DNA from 3 places in the Acidovorax sp. BLS4 genome. Region 2 is predicted to be linked to each of the others. Evidence: predicted binding sites of a transcription regulator. Region 2 holds the regulator's gene; each other region holds the start of a gene.
What was found. Region 2 encodes LexA, which represses DNA repair genes until DNA is damaged. Its sites were predicted from a motif close to ACTGTATNNNNATACAGT; they were not measured.
Positions count from the first base shown of each region.

Region 1: a site for LexA is predicted at 2,798-2,815, ahead of imuA (translesion DNA synthesis-associated protein ImuA). Genes of this name have one in related genera too.
Region 3: a site for LexA is predicted at 3,016-3,033, ahead of R1Z03_RS10820 (DNA topoisomerase IV subunit B). Genes of this name have one in related genera too.

Region 1 is NZ_CP136797.1:970,845-978,583, reverse strand. It holds gene R1Z03_RS04580 (error-prone DNA polymerase) at 1-676, opposite strand, end outside; gene R1Z03_RS04575 (DNA polymerase Y family protein) at 686-2,035, opposite strand; gene imuA (translesion DNA synthesis-associated protein ImuA) at 1,974-2,768, opposite strand; gene R1Z03_RS04565 (hypothetical protein) at 3,384-3,590, shown strand; gene R1Z03_RS04560 (DUF2806 domain-containing protein) at 3,749-4,762, shown strand; gene R1Z03_RS04555 (hypothetical protein) at 5,088-5,921, opposite strand; gene R1Z03_RS04550 (hypothetical protein) at 6,161-7,306, opposite strand.
Region 2 is NZ_CP136797.1:1,436,530-1,444,268, reverse strand. It holds gene R1Z03_RS06610 (MotA/TolQ/ExbB proton channel family protein) at 1-255, shown strand, start outside; gene R1Z03_RS06605 (biopolymer transporter ExbD) at 288-713, shown strand; gene lpxK (tetraacyldisaccharide 4'-kinase) at 719-1,780, shown strand; gene R1Z03_RS06595 (Trm112 family protein) at 1,800-1,982, shown strand; gene kdsB (3-deoxy-manno-octulosonate cytidylyltransferase) at 1,979-2,776, shown strand; gene adk (adenylate kinase) at 2,917-3,573, shown strand; gene R1Z03_RS06580 (asparaginase) at 3,644-4,612, opposite strand; gene lexA (transcriptional repressor LexA) at 4,697-5,371, shown strand; gene R1Z03_RS06570 (hypothetical protein) at 5,982-6,104, shown strand; gene hrpA (ATP-dependent RNA helicase HrpA) at 6,328-7,739, opposite strand, start outside.
Region 3 is NZ_CP136797.1:2,317,388-2,325,126, reverse strand. It holds gene parC (DNA topoisomerase IV subunit A) at 1-132, opposite strand, end outside; gene R1Z03_RS10825 (lytic transglycosylase domain-containing protein) at 148-996, opposite strand; gene R1Z03_RS10820 (DNA topoisomerase IV subunit B) at 1,000-2,982, opposite strand; gene R1Z03_RS10815 (MFS transporter) at 3,120-4,340, shown strand; gene R1Z03_RS10810 (hypothetical protein) at 4,354-4,530, shown strand; gene R1Z03_RS10805 (class I SAM-dependent methyltransferase) at 4,606-5,154, shown strand; gene dapA (4-hydroxy-tetrahydrodipicolinate synthase) at 5,190-6,083, shown strand; gene bamC (outer membrane protein assembly factor BamC) at 6,146-7,234, shown strand; gene R1Z03_RS10790 (MBL fold metallo-hydrolase) at 7,253-7,739, shown strand, end outside.

The DNA of each region.
Region 1 (7,739 bases), 470 kb from region 2:
CGCATTCCGTGAGCGGTTTGCCCACGCGTGTGGCCGTGAGAACGTCCTGCAGCGGCTTCCTGGAGCGCACGTGCATGTGCACATCGCCCACCGCCACCAGCGGCAAGGCCGTCAACTCCGAGAGCCAACGCATGCGGTGCAGCCAAAGCTCATCGTCCAGCTGGCGCAGCTGGTCCACCCCGATCCAGCAGCGGCCCCGAAACTGCTTCAAAGTCCACAACGCCAGCGCTTCCAGTTGCGCATCGCTAGCCTTGCGGTCCGGGCAAAGCAAGGCCAGGCAATCGGCGAGCTCCGCGCCGGTGATCTGGTCCAGCGTGAGGTGATAGGTCCCTTTGCTGGAAGCGCGGCGCAGCTTGGTGATGAACGCGCAGAGGTTGCCGTAGCCGTTGAGGTTCTGCGCAAGCACCACCACCGTGGCCGGCGCCTCGGTGGCACTGCGCGGCTGGATGCAAAACTGCGAGCCCAGGATCAGGGGCAGGCCTGCGGCCTTGGCTGCGACGTGGGCGCGCACGACCCCTGCCATGCTGCACTCATCGGTGAGGGCCAGGGCCCGGTATCCGAGGTCCCTGGCTCGCTCCACGAGTTCGTCCGGCCAGCTCGCCCCGCGCAGAAAGCTGAAATTCGACAGGCAGCGCAACTCCACATAGTCCGGGATCGCGCGGGTAGGCCGATTCATCGTTCGCCCTCACGCGAAGTGACCGTGGAGAAACCACGCCGTCTGGTCACCGGCCAGGCGCTGCTGGAATACCCACAGAACGCCAGCGTGCGGGCTCAGCGCGAGCCAGTAGTCACGCTGCACGTGCAACGGCTTCGCGTCTTGGCCGCCTCCGCTCGCACCACCGCCTTCACCTGCCTCGCCGCGGTGCCACCAGCCACCTTCGACCCGGTCGGGCCCGAGCAAGAGTTGTAGAGGGCCTTGGTAGATGGGGCGGTTGTCGCGCTCGATCAGGCGCAGTGGTTCCTCCAGCACCCAGGTGGGCAGCGGCAACCCGTACGAAGGCTCCGTCGCCTTGCGGCGTTTGAGCACACCGCTCTCCCAGCACTGCATCCACTCCAGCCGGTGGTCTTCGCACAGGATCGGTCGGCGGACGCAGCCCTCTCCCAAGCGGGCCTGGATGCGTTCGAGCGTGAGGTCGGTGCTGCTGCCCTTGCGTATCGTCTCCGGGATCAGCGATCGGCTTTCTTCGACAATGGGCGCCACCTCCGAGACCAGCAACTCGATGTCGCCGGCAGGCGCCAGCAGTTGCACCTTGGCCAGGTGCTCAGCCAGCAGGCGGGAGAAGTGTTCCACATGCTGGGTGGGGTGCGCCGTGCGGACGGTGAGCTCGCCACCCGTGCCTGCATCCTTGGCGCGCATCACGTCGTGGCACCAGCGCAGCGTAAAGGCCGTGGCGCCCAATCGCCTTGCCGCGAGCCATCCGGCCATCTGCAAGAGCAGGCGCCGCGCGCCGAACAGCAAGGCCGGTGCAGTCTCCACGCGCGACATCAACTCCAGCCTGGCGTGAAAGGTCTCGGGCAGTGTGATCCAGTCGTACACCTCGGGCCGCAGCCCGTACGCCTGGTCCATAGCCTGCAGCAAGGCTTTATCAAAGCGGCGGCTCAGGCCGCCCCGAGGCAAGGCCCGAACATCCCCGAGCGTGAGGCAACCGATCCGCGCCAAGGTGGCATGGTGCGCAGCCACTGCCGTGATCGCGGCCAGCGGCAGTGGATCCAGCCACTGGGCCAGCGGAGCGCGAAACCCGTCACAGTCTTCGGGGGTTGAGGCATGGTGCACCAGCGCCAACGCGGCGGTGCCCGTCGGCGCCCAGGCGATGCGGGCGCCGAGTTCCATGGCGCCTGCCTCCACGAGATCGTGCAATGGCTGCATCCCGCCAAAAAGCCGCGCACTGGCCGACACCTCTGCGACGACGCAATCCTCCAGCAATGCCACCCGGGGAGTGAACTGCAAGGCCCAGATGCCGAGAGCAGTCACGTCAATGGGGGATGGACTGGCGGGCAAAGGGATGGGTAGCAACGCGGCCCAATGCCCGAGCATCGGAGGCCTCCTTGTGGGAGCGTGCGACAGGGATCGCCTGCGGGACCCTCAATCGCGGCGGGATGACTGCCGCCAAGCTGGCAGGCATGGCCTCCAGATACAAGGCGTCCTCCAGCGACCCGCCACGCCGCTTGGGGATGCGCACTTCCAGCTGCCAGCCAGGAGCGAGCGACACTGCGACCCGCAGCGGAGCGGGCGAGGCATCATTCAACGCGGTGATGGGGCGAAGCAGAAACACCGGGGCGTCGCAGGACTGGGCGTGGATCTGCAGGCGCCGGATCTGCTCTGGCCGGGCTTGAGGCAACCATGCCAATACGGCACCGGCAGGGTCGGACTTGACGAGTTGCTCAGTGATCCAGAGGCGGTCTACCGGGGCGCTGGCATGGATCCAGACGACCTGGTCGGGCGCCAGGCCGAGTTGTACCAAGCCGCCAACGTGCGGCTGCTTCGGGGGCGCGACCAAGTAGACACGCCCACCGGCATTGAGGAACAAAGGGAGCGATGGACCCAGCAGGCGCCACTCGCACAGAGCCGCCTGGGGGATGAGCAGCTCTGTCAGCGTGTGGGTCGGCCAACCGCCCCCGGGAAGCTGGGCATCAAGGGCGGCAAAGCCCGTCGGGACCGTGCGGGAGACCGAACTGCCGACTTCCGCACCGCGCCACACCGCCTCGGCCACGTGACGCGGGAGTGCATCTAGGCCGAAGGTACCAGAGGTGTGGGCAGGAACTGGCATGGCAGGGAGACCGAATAAGCATCGCAAATACTGTATGAAAGCACAGTATATGGGTGCGACCCAAATTCCGGTAGCCCAGCCTTGCGCCGCCAGCCACCCTGGCGCGGAATTCGCTCAGAATGGCTGAAGCGCATCGACATCAAACCAGGGGGCGTATGGCAGGAAAATTCATGGGGCGTGACGCCGTGATCAGCACCATCAAGAGCGCTGAGAGAACCAATGCCATGCAAAAGCGCAATGGCACGAATCACCCGGTGCACGCTGTAGTCTGCGGGTGCTCGGATCCGCATTGCGGGGCGTTTCACAGGCTTGTGGACGACCAAACATTGCCTACCCCTGAAGAGGCGGACGCGACGCTCAAAACGGCGAAGTTAGCGAAGCGAAGTGTCCCTGCTCAGGACAAAGCAGGTCCACCGGGGGATAGCTAACGATCACAGCCCAATGCGGCTTGACTTCAATCTCGGTGTCAGGGCAACGCATAAACGGCCGATTACGAATCGCGGTTCTTCTTGACGCACTTATGCATGATACGGTTTCACAACTGACGATAGTGGGCTGCAGACGGCCATGAGCGGGCCTCGGACACCATGAAGTTAATCGAAGAAGAAGTTGTGCGTGCGCTACCTGCGTAGCGGCATCCACTATCAGGTCACGGGCGATGCAGAGGTCGAGGTGAGCAGCAACACCCAATACGCCGCGATCCGCCAGCTCGGCGGCACCATTGAGATTCCAGCGCGCCAGGCAATGGTGCGCTACCGCAGCTTGGCTGGGCGGGTACTGTTTGCGGTAAGAAGCACAAGCGGGCGGCCGAGCGGCAGGTGACCATTCCAGCACACCAGGTCAGCATTCCCGCGCGGCCGTTCCTGGGGACCAGCTCGGCGGATGACCCGGAGATTCGGGAGATCGTTCAGGATTGGGTGGTGGGGCGAGTTGGGTTTTTTAGGCAGAATGAGACCGCAAACTACACGATGGAAGAGCATATGGTGGACGAAACCGCGTCGCACGACGCGCAGGAACCAAACGAATCTAGGTTAAGCCAAGTTTCTGAGGTGATCTTGGGGCAAGTGACCGGACTACCAGCCCCAGTCCAGAGAACGTTTTGGAAAGCTTTTGGGCGCTTGGCAACTTCTGCCGTGGAAATACCTGCCGCTTACATGGAAGGCAAGGCGGCCCAAATTCGTGCTACGTCCGACGCCCGAGTTCACGCAATCAAAACTTCGGGAGCGGCCATTGCTAGTCAGCTTCAGGTGCCGCCAGCCTATGTAGAGGCTGCAAGCATTAAGTACGCGGAACGGATAGTTGGGAGGCAGAAGAACCTCGACGCGATTGTCAGCACTGCGGCCGAAGAATTGGCACGATTGCCTCCTTCCGGGCTAGAGGGTGATCCTGTTGGATCAGCGGAGATTAGTGATGACTGGCTGAATACTTTTGAGGCTGAAGCCGAGAATATGAGCTCCGACTACATGCGGACCGTTTTCGGAAAACTGCTAGCCAACGAAGTGAAGAGGCCTGGAGCGTTCTCCCGTCGGTCCGTGAAGATTCTGGGTCAGATGGAGAGGCAAGAGGCAGAGATTTTTGCTCGCTTCTGTTCCCTTGCAGTCCAGTTCGAGGTAAATGGGCAAGTATTCAGCGGTCTGCTTATGACCCTGGGTGAGGATGTTGAGGTAGGCGGCCTAAGTAGGTACGGCCTGGACTACCGGTCGCTAATGACCTTGATTGACTACGGGCTAGTTCTGGGGACGTTCAGTGGACGTCAGCGGGTCGAGATGTCTGAACATGTAGATGACGATGTGACGTTTCTCCATGCAGGAAAAAATTACCGATATGTCTCAGAGGTCCCTGGAGAGAGAGTTATTGAATTAGCAGGAATAACGACTACTCGGGCTGGAACTGAACTCATGCAATTGGTCACACCAATCCCTGACCCTGAGTATTCGGCCCGGTTGGAAATTTACCTGCGGTCTCAATCCCTGAGGCTTGACCGGCTTACGTAGTCGCGCCCTGCTCGAACTGAAATACGGTCCTGGTTCCCACTACGTTCCTTCCGCCGCCGACCATGGCGGCATGCCTCACCGCACTGCCTCCCGTAATACCCTATGGCGACATCCCCATTGAGCGATGCCTCTTGAGAGACGATGTCATGCTAGGGTTCATCGACGAGAAGGGTCGACTCATGATGACCATCATTGAGGACGACAAGCTGGCCGACGCGGCGGGTAAGCAATCGAGAAAACGCGGACAACAGCATCGGACCTGGACAGAACTGTAGTTCCTCGGATGTCTGCTTCGGGCCCAAAGCCGACATCTGCAATGACTGCTTTAGTCCAGTGATGGATGCCTTACAAGCGTTGCGAGGAACAGCAGGATTGAGCTAATTGCGGTCAGCAGCGCAACCACTAGCCAGATGTTTCGACATGCCTCCATCTTCTCGGCGTAGGCTTGATAGGTAAGCACAGGTCCAGTTAGGCTGTGCACGGTAACAATCTCCCCTTGATAGAGCCCGATCCTTAGTTGCTGCCCATTCCCCTCCAAGGCAGCAATCTGTTCACGTCCGACGCCGAGCACTTGCGCAAAAGGGAGGTAGATGACAGGCCTAAGCTTTCTCAGATATTCATCGCGGTCAATGTCATTGTCGACACCAATGCCAAAGCCTCCATTAAGCCGAGTGCTTCCATGATTGATTCCATTGCGACTGACCACGGTTTCAAGGGAGCCAATGTACTTGACGGCCACATTCCTTGCACTCAATTCGGACTCGGGAATGACCTGCATCTCCGCCCGCTGCAAGAGCAGCATGCCTGCTACGACGAGAAGCGCGATGCAGAGGTGCATCCGGTACTTATATAACCACTCGTAGACCTTTAATCCCTTCCTCCGCATATCCCTCCCAATGTCTGCTTCTAGCCGATCGCTGTTGCGTGCAAAGCCTAGGCGCGAGGTTCTTGCATTCACGTATGATTTCGTTCGGAATCTGCAACAGGTAAATCCAGGGCGAATTATGCAGCCCAACCATTGAGTTTCTAAATGTTTCGATGCAGTATTCCCTGGCGACAATATCGGCGTAAGAGGGAAAACAAACATGAAGAAAACTTTGATCGTGGTCGCGGCGTTGTCGCTTTGCACCATTGCTTCTGCCAAGGGGGCGGGGGCCATTCGAGCAGCCATTCCAGCAGCCACATGAGTTCCAGCACTACCCATTCCTCCGGTGGAAGCCACTCCACGAGTGGATACACCCAACTGGGCGGGCTCACCCAAGCATCGCTTGCTAACAAACTCGCCAAGGTTGCGCCCGTGGCAGCGGCTCCCGCTCCCGCGGCGCCAACTGGTGTGATCACCAAGATGTGACAGCGGCGCTCCCCTGGCTCGAGAAAAACGGCGGTTGGGGTGGCTTGCTAGTCGAGGTCTGGGAAAGTCGAAAATCGCCATCCGCCTTTGGGCTCGTACTTGCGTGGGTTCTCGAAGTATCTCGATAGTTCACGATGGTCTGTGATCTTCAGCTCCTCATAGCGCAGGTCCCACATGACGCGACCGATGTCCGACATCGCAGCTCGCTCTTGCGGCTTCTCCTTCATTGTCCACTCGAACAGCCGCGGCAAAATGAGACCGCCGGGCAGATCCATGGCAGCTAGCTCAGCCGCGCGTCGGCTCACCAAAGCACGCAGGCCACCGTTGTGCACCTCGCTGGCGTACTCACCCATGCTCGCAAAGCCCTCCAGCGGTCGCAGCATTAGTATCCGGTACAAGAGCAAACCTAGGCCCCAGCTTTCATAGCTGCCACCGAAATGAACGCTCCTTTGCCAAGGGCGAAATACCTCTGGGGGAAGACTCGTGAGTGCGCCTCCAATCATTCGCGGCGCATAGGCGAGCATCACGAAGTTGTGATCCGGTTCGTCATCGTAGTTGCCGGAGATGACTGGAAGTGCTTCACCCCAATCGAGCACCTTGACTCCCGCCTTGGCGTCGATCTGGCTGACGAGCGGCCCCATGTGCACAAGGCTCTCTGGTAGGAGCATGATGTTTCCAGGATGAAAGTCCCGGTGCTGATAGTTCCTCGTAGCTGTGGACATCGCGTAGGCGACTCGATGAAAGACACTGAGGCGCTCCAACGGAGTCAGTAGGTGCGCTCGTTCCAGCCAAGTTGACAGCAGCTCACCGCCGACCCATTCAGTGACAAGTGCAATGGTCTGAATGTCATCGAATTCTTCGAAGTGCAAGACCTTTGGCGCAACGTCGTCGAAAGGAAACTGCGTGATGTTTTCGAGGGCATCTCGTTCGGTCATGAACTTCGCTCTCTCACCTTCGCCTCGCGGGCAGATGAGATACTTCATGAAGACTCGGTGACCAGTCTCTGTATCAGTTCCGGAGAATGTGGCACCTCCAATAGAGCTGCCGATGGCGCGATCCGCCCGAAAGCGCCCACCCAGCGTTTTCACTCCCAGTTTCTTGATAAGTCTGGTGCCGTTGATTGAGGTAGGAGCAGCGGCCGCCGTCGAAATCGGGGGCTGGGCGGACGAGGGCAGTGGAGCTGTGCCGGGCATATCGCTCTAGTCAGAGGGTGGGGTGACGAAAGATCGTGGCTCTAACATCGCTACAAACAAGCATGATTTCGTTGTTTGAGCGAATCGCTGAGGCCAGGTCGTCGCACCTGAAATCAAGGCGCTTTAGCAGCATCGGAATCGCCTCGCCATAGGGCGAGTCCTGGAATTCACCATAGAGATCTTCGCATAGTGGACTCCAGCAGAAGCAATAGTCGGCTGTTGGACGCAGTACTCGGACTTCTCCAGTGTCTCGAGCATAGCTGCGAGCTACTTCGAGCGATCCGGTCGAAAAGATCGATCGCTGGCGGAATCGGACACCGAAGTGGGCTTCGAACCAGTCGTCGATCTCTACCTGCACATGTTGTGGCATGTTCACTGGGGCCCGGTTCTCTGGAGAGCTGAAGTGAAACGTCTGTTCGTGGGAGCGAGTCGG
Region 2 (7,739 bases):
CTGCTGGGCACGGTGATCGGCATGATCGAGATTTTCGGCTCCCAAGCGGGGGCCGGTCAGTCCGGCGGCGGCAACCCGGCCCAGTTGGCACAGGGCATTTCCATTGCGCTGTATAACACGGCGTTCGGCCTGATCGTGGCCATTCCGGCGCTGATCTTCTGGCGGTACTTCCGCAGCCGCGTGGATGCCTATCTGCTGACCCTCGAATTGGCCTCCGAGCAGTTCGTGCGGCACATCAGCCGGCTTCGCAAGTGAATCATGGCCCACACCCCATCGGCTGAACGGACATGAACTTTCGCTCCCGACCCACCGAAGCGCCGGAAATCAACCTGATTCCGTTCATCGACGTGCTGCTCGTGGTGCTCATCTTCCTGATGCTGTCCACCACCTACAGCAAGTTCACCGAACTGCAACTGACCCTGCCCGTGGCCGATGCCGAGCAGCAGCGCGATCACCCCAAGGAAGTGATCGTGGCCGTCGCCGCAGATGGCCGCTATGCCATCAACAAGCTGGCGGTCGAGGGCAAGAGCGTGGACGTGGTGGCCCAGGCATTGGCCGCGGCGGCCAGCGCCGGCAAGGACAGCGTCGTCATCATCAGTGCCGACGCCAATTCGCCGCACCAGGCCGTGGTCACCGTCATGGAAGCCGCGCGCCGCGTGGGCCTGTCGCAGATCACCTTCGCCACCCAGTCCACGGCCAGCGCCGGCAAGTAGTCGCGATGGCTGCCGCCGGGCCGCAGCCGCCCTCTGCGTCCTCTTCCACCGCCCCCCATGCCCAGGCACCCACCCTGCAAGCGGCCTGGAAACGGCGTGGGCCGCTGGCTTGGGCGCTGTGGCCGTTGTCCTGTCTGTATCGGATCGCTGTAGCCATTCGGCGAGCGCTTTATCGGCTGGGCGTCCTGCGCGCCGAGCGCGTGGCGGTGCCGGTGATCGTCGTGGGCAACGTGATCGCCGGAGGGGCGGGCAAGACCCCGGTCACGCAGGCCATCGTGCGACATCTGGTGGCGCGCGGATGGCAGCCTGGCGTGGTGTCGCGCGGCTACGGGCGGTCCACCGACGACTGCCGCGAAGTGTGCGCGGACAGCCGCGCGACCGAAGTGGGCGACGAGCCTTTGCTGATCGCAAAGCGCACGGGCGTTCCCGTGTTCGTGGCGCGGCACCGGGCGCAGGCGGCGCGCGCACTGCTGGCACAGCATCCCCGCACCGATGTGATCGTTTGCGACGACGGCCTGCAGCATCTGGCGCTGGCCCGCGACATCGAAATCTGCGTATTCAACGACGACGGCGTGGGCAACGGATTCCTCCTGCCGGCCGGACCGCTGCGCGAACCCTGGCCACGCCAGGTCGACTGCGTGCTCCATGCCGGACGGGCTCCGGCCGGCGCATCGCCGGCGTTCTCCCTGAGACGCTCGCTCGGGCCGGACGCCATGCGTGCGGACGGCAGCACCGAGCCCCTGGCGCAGTGGCGCGGCCGGCCCTTGCACGCCGTGGCCGCCATCGCCAGGCCACAGGAATTCTTTGCCATGCTGCGGGCAAGAGGACTCACGCTGCAGCAGACCACCGCCTTGCCCGATCACTATGATTTTGATAGCTGGAAAGACAATCAAGACGCCGGCATGACGCTGGTTTGCACCGAAAAGGACGCCACCAAGCTGTGGCGACTCCACCCCCAGGCGCTGGCCGTGCCGCTGCACCTGGAAATCGACAGCGCTTTTTTCTCCCTGCTGGACGAGCGGTTGCGGGCTGCCGCACGCCGCTCGCTATCATCGCCCTCCGACTGACCCCGAAGCCACTACCGCCATGGATCCCAAACTGCTCGAACTGCTGGTCTGCCCCGTCACCAAGGGCTCGCTCACTTTCAACCGGGAGCGGCAGGAACTGGTGTCGCGCAGCGCCCGCCTGGCCTACCCGGTGCGCGACGGCATTCCGGTGCTGCTCGAAAACGAAGCACGCACCCTGACGGACGAGGAGCTGGAGGCGTGACCGCGCCCGCCACGCCTTTCACCATCCTGATACCGGCGCGGCTGGCCTCCACGCGGCTGCCCGACAAGCCGCTGGCCGACATCGCCGGGCTGCCCATGGTGGTGCGCGTGGCGCAACGCGCGGCGCAAAGCCAGGCCACGCGCGTCATCGTGGCGGCGGACGATGCCCGCATCCTCGCGGCCTGCCAGGCGCATGGCGTGCAGGCCCTGCTCACGCGGCCCGACCATCCGAGCGGCAGCGACCGCCTGGCCGAGGCCTGCGAACAGCTGGGCCTGGCAGGCGACGACATCGTGGTGAACGTGCAGGGCGACGAGCCGCTGATCGACCCCGCGCTGATCGATGCCGTGGCCGCCCTGCTGCCGGCCCGCACGGACGCCAGCATGGGGACCGCCGCCCATGCCATCGGCACGCTGGCCGACTACACCAACCCCCATGTCGTGAAGGTCGTGCTCGATGCGCGCGGTCTCGCGCACTACTTCAGCCGGGCGCCCATTCCGCATGCACGCGACCATGCCGACGCTGCCTGGTGGACGCAGGGGCCCGATGGCGCGGCCACCGGCGTGCCGCCAGGGTATGCGCCGCTGCGCCACATCGGCCTCTACAGCTACCGCGCCGCATTCCTTCGGCAGTTTCCGGCCCTGCCGCCCGCGCCCACTGAAGCGGTCGAGGCACTGGAGCAGTTGCGGGCGCTGTGGCACGGCCACCGCATCGCCGTGCATGTGACCGCTTCGGCACCCGGCCCCGGCGTGGACACCCCCCAGGATCTGGAACGCGTGCGAGCGCTGTTTTCTTAGCGTTTTCAGAGTCCCCGCCGTGTCAGGAAAGCGCGTGGACCCGCGTGCTATCCTTGCCCGCGATCAGAGCGCCGCATCCCGGGCCGGAGGCAAGCCCGTGGCCAGTGGCGCCAGCCGAATTCAACACTTAGAGGACATCCATGAGACTGATTCTTTTGGGCGCACCCGGCGCCGGAAAGGGCACGCAGGCCGCATTCATTTGCCAGAAATACGGTATTCCGCAAATCTCCACCGGTGACATGCTGCGCGCCGCCGTCAAGGCAGGCACGCCGCTGGGGCAGCAGGCCAAGGCCGTCATGGATGCGGGGGCGCTGGTCAGCGACGACCTCATCATCAATCTCGTGAAAGAGCGCATCGCACAGCCCGACTGCACGTCCGGCTTCCTGTTCGACGGATTTCCCCGCACCATCCCGCAGGCCGACGCCATGAAGGCCGCGGGCGTCAAGCTCGACTATGTGCTCGAGATCGACGTGCCCTTCGATGCCATCATCGAACGCATGAGCGGCCGCCGCTCCCACCCGGCCAGCGGTCGCACGTACCACGTCAAGTTCAACCCGCCCAAGGTGGAAGGCAAGGACGACGTGACCGGCGAAGACCTCATCCAGCGCGAAGACGACAAGGAGGCCACCGTCAAGAAGCGCCTGGATGTGTACAGCGCCCAGACCCGTCCGCTGGTGGAGTACTACTCCAGCTGGGCCAAGGCCGATCCGGCCGGCGCTCCCAAATACCGCGCCATCAGCGGCACGGGCAGCGTGGAAGAGATCACCCAGCGCGCGCTGGCCGCACTGGCCGGCTGATTGCCGACTGAACCCGCACGGCACCTCGGCCGTGCCTGGAACGCCCCGCCCTCTGCGGGGCGTTGCCATTTCAGGGGCGCCGAGGCCGGGCGAGCAGATCGAGCAGCAGGCTGATGCGGGCCTTCACCGGGCTCAACCCCTCCGAGTGGGGCAAGGCGTCCCCCGGCTTGGGCAGCACCCGGCCCAGCGGGCAGCGGGTGGCCACGCGCACTTCCACACCGCTCTCGTGCGCGCGCTCCAGCGCCTTGGCCAGGGCATGGTGCAGCGTGCCGTTGCCCGTCGCCGCCACCACGAGGCCATCCACGCCGTCCAGCACCAGCAGGTCGACGATGCGGCCGTCGGCGCCGACGTGGTTCATGAGCACCTCCACCCGCGGCCACAGGTAAGTGTTGGCGATGTGGTGAAGCGCATCCAATCGCGGAACCGAAGGGGCCGGCCAGCCATGGGCCAGGCGAACCGCGCCCTCCTCCACCCAGCCCAGCGGCCCGGCGTCTCCTGAACTGAAGGCATCCACGCGATAGGGGTGCACTTTCTGCACGTCGCGCGCGGTGTGGATCGTGCCTGCCACCACCGCCAGCACCCCGCGCGCCCCGGGCGTGGCCGCTACCGCCACCGCATCGAGCAGATTCTGCGGACCGTCCGGCGCGATCGCCGTTGCCGGCCGCATGGCGCAGGCCAGCACCACGGGGCGTTCGGCAGTGTCCAGGACCGAGTCCAGGAACCACGCCGTCTCCTCCAGCGTGTCGGTGCCGTGCGTGACCACCACCCCGCGCACATCGGGATCGGCCAGCAACTGCGTGCAGCGGTGGGCCAGTTGCCGCCATACGGCGAAATCCATGTCCTTGCTGTCGATCTGCGCGATCTGCTCGGCTTCGATCCGGCCACGGGCCGCCTGCGCCAGCCCAGGAATCGCCTCCAGCAACTGCCCCACGCTCACCTGACCGGCGGTATAGCCGATGTTGTCTCCGGCCTTGGCGGCCTTGCCCGCGATGGTTCCGCCGGTGCCCAGCACCACGATTTTTCCTGTGCCCACTTGCACGCTCCAAAAAACTGGTTAAAAATACAGTGACTGGATTAAAAAACAGGCCTCTACCTGCCTATCCGTTCAGCACCGGAGTCACTCATGTTCGACAGTCCCAAGCTCACCGCCCGCCAGCAGCAGATCCTCGATCTGATCCAGACCGCCATCTCCCGCACCGGCGCGCCCCCCACCCGGGCGGAAATCGCCGCCGAGTTCGGCTTCAAGTCCGCCAATGCGGCCGAAGAGCACCTGCAAGCCCTGGCCCGCAAGGGCGTCATCGAACTGGTCAGCGGCACATCGCGCGGCATCCGGCTGCGCAGCGACACGGTGCGCTCCATCAATGCCGCCCGCGGCACCCAGTTCAACCTGCCCATGCCGGGCCTGTCGCAGCTGTCGCTTCCCCTGGTGGGGCGGGTGGCGGCAGGGTCGCCCATTCTCGCGCAGGAACACGTCGACCAAACCTACAGCGTGGAGGGCAGCCTGTTCCAGCACAAGCCGGATTACCTGCTCAAGGTGCGCGGCATGTCCATGCGCGATGCGGGCATCATGGACGGCGACCTGCTCGCCGTGCAATCCACCCGCGAGGCGCGCAACGGCCAGATCATCGTGGCCCGGCTGGGCGACGACGTCACCGTCAAGCGCCTGCGCCGCACGGCCACCGCCATCGAGCTGCTGCCCGAAAACCCCGACTACCCCGTCATCACCGTGCATCCGGGCGAGCCTTTCGAAATCGAAGGGCTCGCAGTGGGCCTGATCCGCAACACCATGCTGATGTAGCCCGCTGCACACCGCCGCAGGTGGCGGGCGTCTGGCGGCCAGGGGCAAGAAGCCCTGGTCAGCCAACCCTGCGGCAGTGTGTTTTTCCTCGGCAATCCTGCCTGTGTTCAACCCCCTCGCACTTCGCTGGAGTTTTCACATGGGATTTGCCCTGCTCGCTTTTTCTTCCTTTTCGCAACCGCTGAATGCTTTGGCGCGGTGGCTGCGCGCGCCCGCCTGCCGCCCTCCGCGCCAGGACCGCAGGGCCGTCGCAGGCCAGCCAGGCGGCGGCGCCAGCGGCAGAGGCACGGTGCATGCCGTGGCCCCAGGCCTCCATGCCGACGCCATCAGCCCGTCCGCCACGCGGCCGGCTGCCATCGAACCGCTGCCATGCACCGCCTTGGAAAGTGCGGCGGCAGAGGGCCTGCCGTGTCCTACAGCGCTCGCCCCCCTGCCACGGCGCTTCGTGGTGGTTCGGCCGCGGCAGGCACCGCCCGACCAGCCCTTTTCAGCATGTCCCCCCACACTGGCGACAACCCCGTCTGCACGGTCATGGCCCAGCACCAGCGCCAATGACAGTGGGGCATTTGCGGGTTGCAGCCGCCCCCGGCCTGCTGCGCGCCCGCTGCGGGTGCTGGATCGCCGCGGCCCCGGTGCGGCGGCGCGCGTGCTGATCTCCGGCCGCATGGCCGATGTGTGCGCGGAACTGGACCGCCTCGTGCGGGCCGAGGCGGCCTTGCAGGCGCCCCATTGAGGCCGCACATCCCAGCCGCAGCCCGGCAACCCTGAAGCACCCGGAGGTGCCTGGTGGGTGCCTGGTGGGTGCCTGGTGGGTGCCTGGTGGGTGCTCGGGGGAAGCCGCTCCGCGATGAATGGGGCCGAGCAGGGTTGGGCAAGTCTTCCACCATGGGTCCCCGTGCCCCGCCGCCCACCGTGCCGATGTCGATGCGAAGCGCCGCGCAGCCTGGCTGCCGGCCTCAACTGTTGAGTTGCGCCCAGAGCTTGTCCAACCGCTTCACGCTCACCGGCTGCGGGGTTCGCAGCTCCTGGGCGAAAAAGCTCACCCGCAACTCTTCCAGCAGCCAGCGCAGCTCCTGCATGCGTGCATCCACCGCGCCCTTGCGTTCGGCCACCAGGCGCCAGTAGCGCTGCTCCTGCGGGCGCAGTTCGGCCAGCTTGGTGGCGTCGCGCGCCGGATCGGCGCGGTATTTGTCCAGCCGCAGCGTGATCGCCTTGAGGTAGCGGGCAAAATGCGCCAGTTGCGCCCACGGTGCCGCAGCCAGGAACGCCTTGGGCATGAGGCGCTGCAACTGCTGCTGCGCGTCCTGCACGGCTTCGGGTGCGTTCTTGGTGTCCTTGATCTTGCGCGCTGCGGCGGCGTACTCCAGCAAGATCGTGCCGGCGAGCCGCGCGACCTCGTTGGCGATCAGGGTGAGCCGGCCGCGTCCCTCGTCCACCCGGCGCTTGAACGCGGTCTCATCGGTGGGCAACGGGTCGAGCAGGAAGGCCCGGTCCAGCGCCACGTCGATGATCTGGCTGCGCAGTTCTTCCTGCGTGCCCAGCGGCATGTAGGCCACAGCCATCTTCTGCAGGTCGGGAATGTTCTTTTCCAGGTACTTGAGCGCGTCCTTGATCTGCAGCGCGAACAGACGGCGCAGGCCCGCACGGTGCCGGGCGGCGGCCAGTTCGGGCTCGTCGAACACCTCGACGGTGACGGCATCGCCACCGTCGATGAGCGCGGGAAAGCCGATCAGCGTCTGGCCGCCCTTGCGGATCTCCATCAGCTCGGGCAGCTCCCCAAAGGTCCATGCGGTGTGGCGCTGGCCGGCGGGCGCCTGCCGGGCCGAAGCGGCGGCTGGCGAGGAAGCGGCCGGCGCCGTCACCGCCGCAGGGCCGCGGCGCCCCGCTGCAGCGGGAGGCGCTTCACTTTTGATAGCAGAATGCCCTAGTACTTCTTGCGCTGGAGCCTTTTTTTGTTCAAAACCCTTGGCATCGCCGCCCAGCTTGAGCCCCGCCAGGGCCTGGAAGGCGCCACGCGCCTTCGCACCCCATTCGGCCTTGAGGGCACCCAGGTTGCGCCCATGACCGAGCTGGCGCCCGTGTTCGTCCACCACGCGGAAGTTCATGAACAGGTGCGGGCTCAGCATGTCGAGCTTGAAATCGGCCCGCTTGACGTCGAGCGAGGTCTCATCGCGCACCTGCTTGAGCAGCACCTCGACCAGGCTGCCGTGGCCGAAGCGTTCGGGCGTGCCGAGCAGCCCGGCCAGCCGGGTTGCGCTGTCGGGCAGCGGCACGAACCGGCTGCGGGGGCGCTGCGGCAGGCTCTTGAGCAGGGCCTGGATCTTGGGCTGCAGCATGCCGGGCACCAGCCATTCGCAGCGCTCGTCGC
Region 3 (7,739 bases), 880 kb from region 2:
CACGTCGGGCAGCGCGCGGCCCTTGACCACGGACAGGGCATATTCCAGGTAGGCGCGCTGGGCGTAGCCGGCCAGGCCCAGGCTGTCGTCCGATTCGGGCGGGGAAAGATCGAGAGGGGTTTGGTCGCTCATTCGGGAAATCGAAGGTCAAGGGGCGCGCGGGGCGCCGACGGTGCGGACCGGCAGGCCGGCCGCAGCGCTTTGGGAAGGGGTGTCATCGGAACCGGCGCCCAGTTCCATGCGCACGCGGCCCGGCGTGGCCCGGTGGGCCAGCAGCGGTGCCGGGGGCTTGAGCTGGGCATACAGGCCCAGCACGCTTTTCACGTAGTTCTGCGTTTCGCGGTAGGCCGGAATTCGGTTGCCGGCGCGCTGCACGGCGCCCTCGCCCGCGTTGTAGGCGGCCAGCGCCAGGTCGGTGCGGCCGTCGAAGAGGTCCAGCAGGTGCCGCAGGTAGCGCGTGCCGGCCGACACGTTGATCGCCGGTTCGGTGAGCTTTTGCTCCACCGAGCGGCGCGCCTCGCCCGCCACGCCGAAGCGGGACGCCGTGGCGGGCATGAGCTGCATCAGCCCCACCGCGCCCCTGGGCGATACGGCGCGCGCGTCGAAGCCCGATTCGGTGGCGATCAATGCCTGCAGCAGTTCGTAGTCCACGCCGTTCTGGCTGGCCGATGCGCGCAGGTGGTGCTTGACGCGCTTGTAGTCGGGGGAGATGTCGAAGAAGGCCAGCAGCCGGGCACCGGACGGCGTGGCCGCGGTGGCGCCCGCGGATGCCGCCGCCGGGCCGTCGCGGGTGGAGTCGAAATCGTTGCCGCGAAAGAACAGCCCGTAGCGCCCGTCCACCTGCTCGGCCGCGAAGTGGGTCACGCCGCGCTCGTCCACATAGGCCCACAGGTCGGCGCGCGCCGCTTGCTGCAAAAACAATAGCAGCATGCCGGCGCAAACCATGCGCCAGAGGCCTGAAAGGCCCGAACGTCCGAACCGGTCGCGCCAGGCCATGGCTCAGATGTCCACTTCCACGGCGTCGCCGTGCAGTTCCATCAGTTCGCGGCGCGCGGCGGCCTCGCCCTTGCCCATCAGCTTGGTGATGAGGCCCTCGGTGGCGGCGAAGTCCATGTCGCCCAGCTGCACGGGCAGCAGGCGGCGCGTGTCGGGGTTGAGCGTGGTTTCCCACAGCTGCTCGGCGTTCATCTCGCCCAGGCCCTTGAAGCGGCTGATCTGGCACTTCTCGCGCGCCACGCCGTCCTTGGCGCATTTGTCGAGAATGGCCACCAGCTCGCCCTCGTCCAGCGCATACATCTTGGAGGCCGGCTTCTTGCCGCGCGCCGGCACGTCCACGCGAAACAGCGGCGGGCGTGCCACGTAGATGTGGCCGGTCTCGATGAGTTTCGGAAAATGGCGGAAGAACAGGGTGAGCAACAGCACCTGGATGTGCGAGCCGTCCACGTCGGCATCGGACAGGATGCAGACCTTGCCATAGCGCAGGCCCGAGAGGTCGGGCGAATCGTTGGGTCCGTGCGGGTCCACGCCGATGGCCACGGAAATGTCGTGGATCTCGGTGTTCCCGAAAAGCCGGTCGCGGTCCACCTCCCAGGTGTTGAGCACCTTGCCGCGCAGCGGCAGGATGGCCTGGCTTTCCTTGTCGCGGCCCATCTTGGCGCTGCCGCCGGCCGAGTCGCCCTCGACCAGGAAGACCTCGTTGTGGGCGAGGTCGCGGCTCTCGCAGTCGGTGAGCTTGCCGGGCAGCACGGCCACGCCGGAGCCCTTGCGCTTTTCGACCTTCTGGCCGGCCTTCTGGCGCGTCTGCGCGGCCTTGATGGCCAGCTCGGCCAGCTTCTTGCCATAGTCGACGTGCTGGTTCAGCCACAACTCGAGCGCCGGGCGCACGAAGCCGCTCACCAGCCGCACCGCGTCGCGGGAATTCAGCCGCTCCTTGATCTGGCCCTGGAACTGCGGGTCCAGCACCTTGGCCGACAGCACGTAGCTGGCGCGGGCGAAGACGTCCTCGGGCAGCAGCTTGACGCCCTTGGGCAGCAGCGAATGCAGTTCGATGAAGCTTTTGACGGCATTGAACAGGCCGTCGCGCAGGCCGCTTTCGTGCGTGCCGCCCGCGCTGGTGGGGATCAGGTTGACGTAGCTCTCGCGCACCGGGTGGCCGTCTTCGGTGAAGGCCACGCACCAGGCGGCGCCCTCGCCTTCGGCGAAGCTCTCGTGGTGCCGGTCGGCGAAGCCTTCGCCTTCGAACAGCGGGATCACCGGGTCGGCGTTCAGCGTCTGGCCGAGGTAGTCGCGCAGGCCGCCCTTGTACTGCCAGGTCTGCGTCTCGCGCGTCTTCTCGTTCACGAGGGAGACCGACACGCCGGGCATCAGCACCGCCTTGCTGCGCAGCAGGTGCGTGAGCTCGCCCATGGGCAGCGCGGTCGCCTCGAAGTACTTGCCGTCGGGCCACACGCGCACCGTGGTGCCCTGCTTGCGCTCACCGGCGGCCAGCGGTCGGGCCACCAGCGGCTCGGTCACGTCGCCGCCTTCGAACACCAGGCGGGCCACCTTGCCCTCGCGGTGGGTGCTGGCCTCCAGACGCAGGGCCAGCGCATTGGTCACCGAGACGCCCACGCCGTGCAGGCCGCCCGAGAAGCTGTAGGCGCCGCCCGAGCCCTTGTCGAACTTGCCGCCCGCGTGCAGGCGGGTGAATACGAGTTCGATCACCGGGGCCTTTTCTTCGGGGTGCAGGCCGAACGGGATGCCGCGGCCGTCGTCTTCCACGCTGACCGAACCGTCGGCGTGCAGCGTGACCTTGATCTTCTTGCCATGGCCGGCGAGCGCTTCGTCGGCCGCGTTGTCCAGCACTTCCTGGATGATGTGCAGCGGGTTGTCGGTGCGGGTGTACATGCCCGGACGCTGCTTGACGGGTTCCAGTCCCTTGAGGACGCGGATCGAGCCTTCGGAGTATTCGCTTGGCGGGGTGGAGGAGGGTTTGGCTGCCATGGGGGCGGATTGTAGTGCCGCAGGGCCGGATGGGCTGGATATAAACCCAGCCCTCTTTTCACCCGCCGCCGATGCCCGCGGTGGAATGGGTCGCGAAGGCGTGCACGCGAATGCGCCGCTTTGGCTACATTTGCCGGATGCCTCAAGACCCCCAGAAATTGTCCATGGCCCAGGTATTGGCGTGTGGCGCCGCCATCGTCACGCTGTCCATGGGCATCCGCCACGGCTTCGGGCTGTGGCTGCAGCCCATCACCCAGGACATGGGCTGGACCCGCCAGTCGTTCGCGCTGGCCATCGCGGTGCAGAACCTCGCCTGGGGCTGCTTCGGCATCTTCGCGGGCATGGCGGCCGACCGGTTCGGCGCCTTCCGCGTGCTGATCGGCGGGGCCGTGCTGTACGGCCTGGGCCTGGTCGGCATGGCCCTGTCGCCCACGCCGGCGCTCTTCGCCCTGACCGCGGGCGTGCTGATCGGCGCGGCGCAGGCGGGCACCACCTATGCGGTCATCTACGGCGTGTTGGGCCGGCAGATCGCGCCGGAGAGGCGTTCCTGGGCCATGGGCGTGGCGGCGGCGGCCGGCTCGTTCGGGCAGTTCCTGATGGTGCCGGTGGAGGGCCAGCTCATCGTGCGCCTGGGCTGGCAAGAGGCGCTGCTGGTGCTCTCGGCCATGGTGCTGCTGATCGTGCCGCTGGCCTTCGGCCTGCGCGAGCCGGGCTTTCGAAGCCGCACCGCCACCCCGCGCTCGCAGACGGTGGGCCAGGCCATGGGCGAGGCGCTGCGCTACCCGAGCTTCCTGATGCTGACGGCGGGCTACTTCGTCTGCGGCTTCCAGGTGGTGTTCATCGGCGTGCACATGCCCAGCTACCTCAAGGACCACGGCATGTCGCCGCAGGTGGCCAGCTACGCGCTGGCGCTGATCGGTCTGTTCAACGTGTTCGGCACGTACATCGCCGGCACGCTGGGCCAGCGCAATCCCAAGCGCTACATCCTCGCCTTCATCTACTTCGCCCGGGCCGTGGCGATCAGCGTGTTCCTGCTGGTGCCGCTGTCGCCGCTGTCGGTGTACGTGTTCTCGGCGGTGATGGGCGTGCTGTGGCTGTCCACCATCCCGCCCACCAACGCCACGGTGGCGCAGATCTTCGGCGTGCAGCACCTGTCCATGCTGGGCGGGTTCGTGTTCTTCAGCCACCAGATCGGCAGCTTCCTGGGCGTCTGGCTGGGGGGCTACCTGTACGACACCACCGGCAGCTACGACCTGGTCTGGTACCTGGCCATCGGCCTGGGCGTGCTGGCCGGACTGGTGAACCTGCCGGTCAAGGAAAGCCCGATCCACCGGGCGCCGCAACCGGCCTCCGCCTGAAAAGCGCCGGAACATGCCGCCCACCCCGCACCCCTCGCCGGGCCCTGCCCGCACCGCGCGCCCAGCTCGCGCCCACCGGGCGTGGGCCTGGGGCGCCGCCGGCGCGGTGCTGCTGGCCGCCGTGTTCCTCCTGTATGCGGAGCCGGACTTCGTGGTGATGATGGCCGACCAGCTGTGGGCCTGCTTCTGACGATGGCGCCAAATCGCCTTCATGCCGGCGATTTCATTGCCTTGAATGCTATTATTTTCATAGCAAATGCCAGCCATTCACGGCCTTGAGCCGCCTTCGGAATGGGTCCGGCGCTGGGCCCATCTCCTGCCGCCCGGCGCCAGCGTGCTGGACGTGGCCTGCGGCAGCGGCCGGCACCTGCGCTGGCTCCACGGGCGCGGGCATCCCGTGACCGGCGTGGACCGCGACCCCGACGTGCTGGCCCCGCTGCGGGGGCTGGGCGAAATCCTCTGCGCGGACATCGAAGCCGGGCCCTGGCCGTTGGCGGGCCGCACCTTCGGCGCCGTGGTCGTCACCCGGTACCTGTGGCGGCCGCTCCTGCCCACGCTGGTGGCCAGCGTCGCGCCCGGCGGCGTGCTGCTGTACGAAACCTTCGCCGCGGGCAACGAAACCGTCGGCCGCCCGGCCCGGCCGGACTTTCTCTTGCGGCCCGGGGAACTGCTGCAGGCCTGCGCGGGTCTGTGCACGGTGGCCTATGAAGATGGCTTCCTCGATGCACCGGAGCGATTCGTCCAGCGCATCGCCGCGGTCCGGCTGCAAGAGGGGGCCGCACCGGCACGCCACCGGCTCGCACCGCCGCTCTAGTTAGAATGCTCCTTTACCCGTTTTCCACCGCGGACATGACCCCTCCCAGCTCTCTCACCGGCAGCATCGTCGCCCTCGTCACCCCCATGCACGAGGACGGCAGCGTGGACTACCCCACCCTGCGCCAACTGATCGACTGGCACGTCGCCGAAGGCACCGACTGCATCGGCGTGGTGGGCACCACCGGCGAGTCGCCCACGGTGAACGTCGAAGAACACTGCGAAATCATCCGCGTGGCCGTCGAGCAGGCCGCCAAGCGCGTGCCCATCATGGCCGGCTGCGGCGCCAACTCCACGGCCGAGGCCATCGAGCTGGCCCGCTTCGCCAAGAAGGTCGGCGCCGACTCGCAACTGCAGGTCGTGCCCTACTACAACAAGCCCACGCAAGAGGGCCAGTACCAGCACTTCAAGGCCATCGCCGAAGCGGTGGGCGACCTGCCCATCGTGCTGTACAACGTGCCCGGCCGCTCCGTGGCCGATATGCTGCACGACACCGTGCTGCGCCTGGCGCAGGTGCCCGGCATCATCGGCATCAAGGAAGCCACCGGCAACATCGAACGCGCGCAGTGGCTGATCCGCGGCGTGCCCAAGGGCTTCGCCGTGTATTCCGGCGACGATCCGACGGCCGTGGCGCTCATGCTGTGCGGCGGCCAGGGCAACATCAGCGTGACCGCCAACGTGGCGCCACGCCTCATGCACGAACTGTGCGTGGCCGCGCTGGCCGGCGATGTGCGCCGCGCCATGGAAATCCAGTTCCAGCTCATGCCCACCCACAAGCAGCTGTTCGTCGAAGCCAACCCGATTCCGGTGAAGTGGGCCATGCACCGCCTGGGCCGGTGCGGCGGCGCGATGCGCCTGCCCATGACCCCGCTGAGCCAAGGCAACGAAGCCGTGGTGGAAGCCGCCCTTCGCGCCAGCGGCCTGCTGTAAATCCATCAAAGCCTGCCGCCTTGCCTGCCCCGCTCTCCCCAGACACCAAAGAGGATTTCCGCGTGAACGCTATCAACCGCCTGGGCCTGCTGGGCCTTGCCATGGCCCTGTCCGCCTGCTCCGTCCTGGAGAGCGACAAGATCGACTACAAAAGCGCCACCAAGGGCGCGACGCTCGAAGTGCCGCCGGACCTGAACCAGATCTCGCGCGACTCGCGCTACGCCGTGCCGGGTGGCGTGGTGTCGGCGGCCGCCTTCGAGGCCGGCCAGTCGCAAAAGCCCGTGGGCGCCGTGAACGCAGCCACGCGCAACATCGGCGACGTGCGCATCGAACGCGACGGCAACCAGCGCTGGCTGGTCGTGAGCCGCCCCGCTGACGTCCTGTGGGACCCGGTGCGCGACTTCTGGACCGAGAACGGCTTCGTGCTGGTGCAGGACCAGGCCAACCTCGGCATCATGGAAACCGACTGGGCAGAGAACCGCGCCAAGCTGCCGCAGGACATCATCCGCTCCACCATCGGCAAGATGTTCGACTCGGTCTACTCCACCGGCGAGCGCGACAAGTTCCGCACTCGTCTGGAGCGCGGCCCCAATGGCAGCACCGAAATCTTCATCAGCCACCGCGGCATGGTCGAGGTCTACACCTCCGCCCAGAAGGAAAGCACCGTGTGGCAGCCCCGCCCGGTCGATCCGGAACTGGAAACCGAATTCCTGCGCCGACTGATGGTCAAGTTGGGGGTGAGCCAAGAACAGTCCCGCGCCATCGCCGCCGCGCCCGCACAGCAAGTGCCCACGGCCCGCATGGCGCGCCAGGGCAATGTGCCCGTCGTGGAACTGGACGAGAACTTCGACCGTGCATGGCGCCGCGTGGGCCTGGCGCTCGACCGCACCGGCTTCACCGTGGAAGACCGCGACCGTGCCCAGGGCATCTATTTCGTGCGCTACGTCGAGCCCACCGAGAAGAAGGACCCCGGCTTCTTCGGCAAGCTGCTGGGCCGCTCGTCGGATGCTGCGGCACCGGTCAAGTACCGCGTCGTGGTGCGCAGCGCCGAGAACAAAAGCACGGTGTCCGTCCTGAACGCCGCCGGTGCGCCCGAGACGTCGGCCAACGCCGAGCGCATCGTGCGCGTGCTGACGGACGACCTGAAGTAATTCAGGGCCCGGGACTGCGTGCTGCGTTTCAAGAACCTGGGCAGCGGCAGTTCGGGCAACGCCACGGTGGTGGAGGGGCGCTGCGGCACGCAGGTGCGGCGGTTGCTCATTGACTGCGGGCTGGGGCCGCGGCAACTGGCATCGCGCCTGGCCGCTGCCGGGCTGTCGACCGATGACCTCGACGCCCTGTTCATCACCCACGAGCATTCGGACCACGTGGGCTGCATGGAGAAACTGGCGCTCAGGCACCGCATTCCGGTCTGGATGAGCCATGGCACCTACGCGGCCATCGGCGCGCCCGAACTGGACGGGCTGCTGAACATCGCACAGGATGGCCTGCCCATCGATCTGGGCGCGTTCGAGGCCCTGCCCTTCACCGTGCCGCACGACGCCCGCGAGCCGCTCCAGCTGCGCTGCAGCGATGGCGCGACGCACATCGGCCTGCTGACCGACCTGGGCCATGCCACCGACCATGTGCTGGCCCACCTCAAAGGCTGCCATGCGC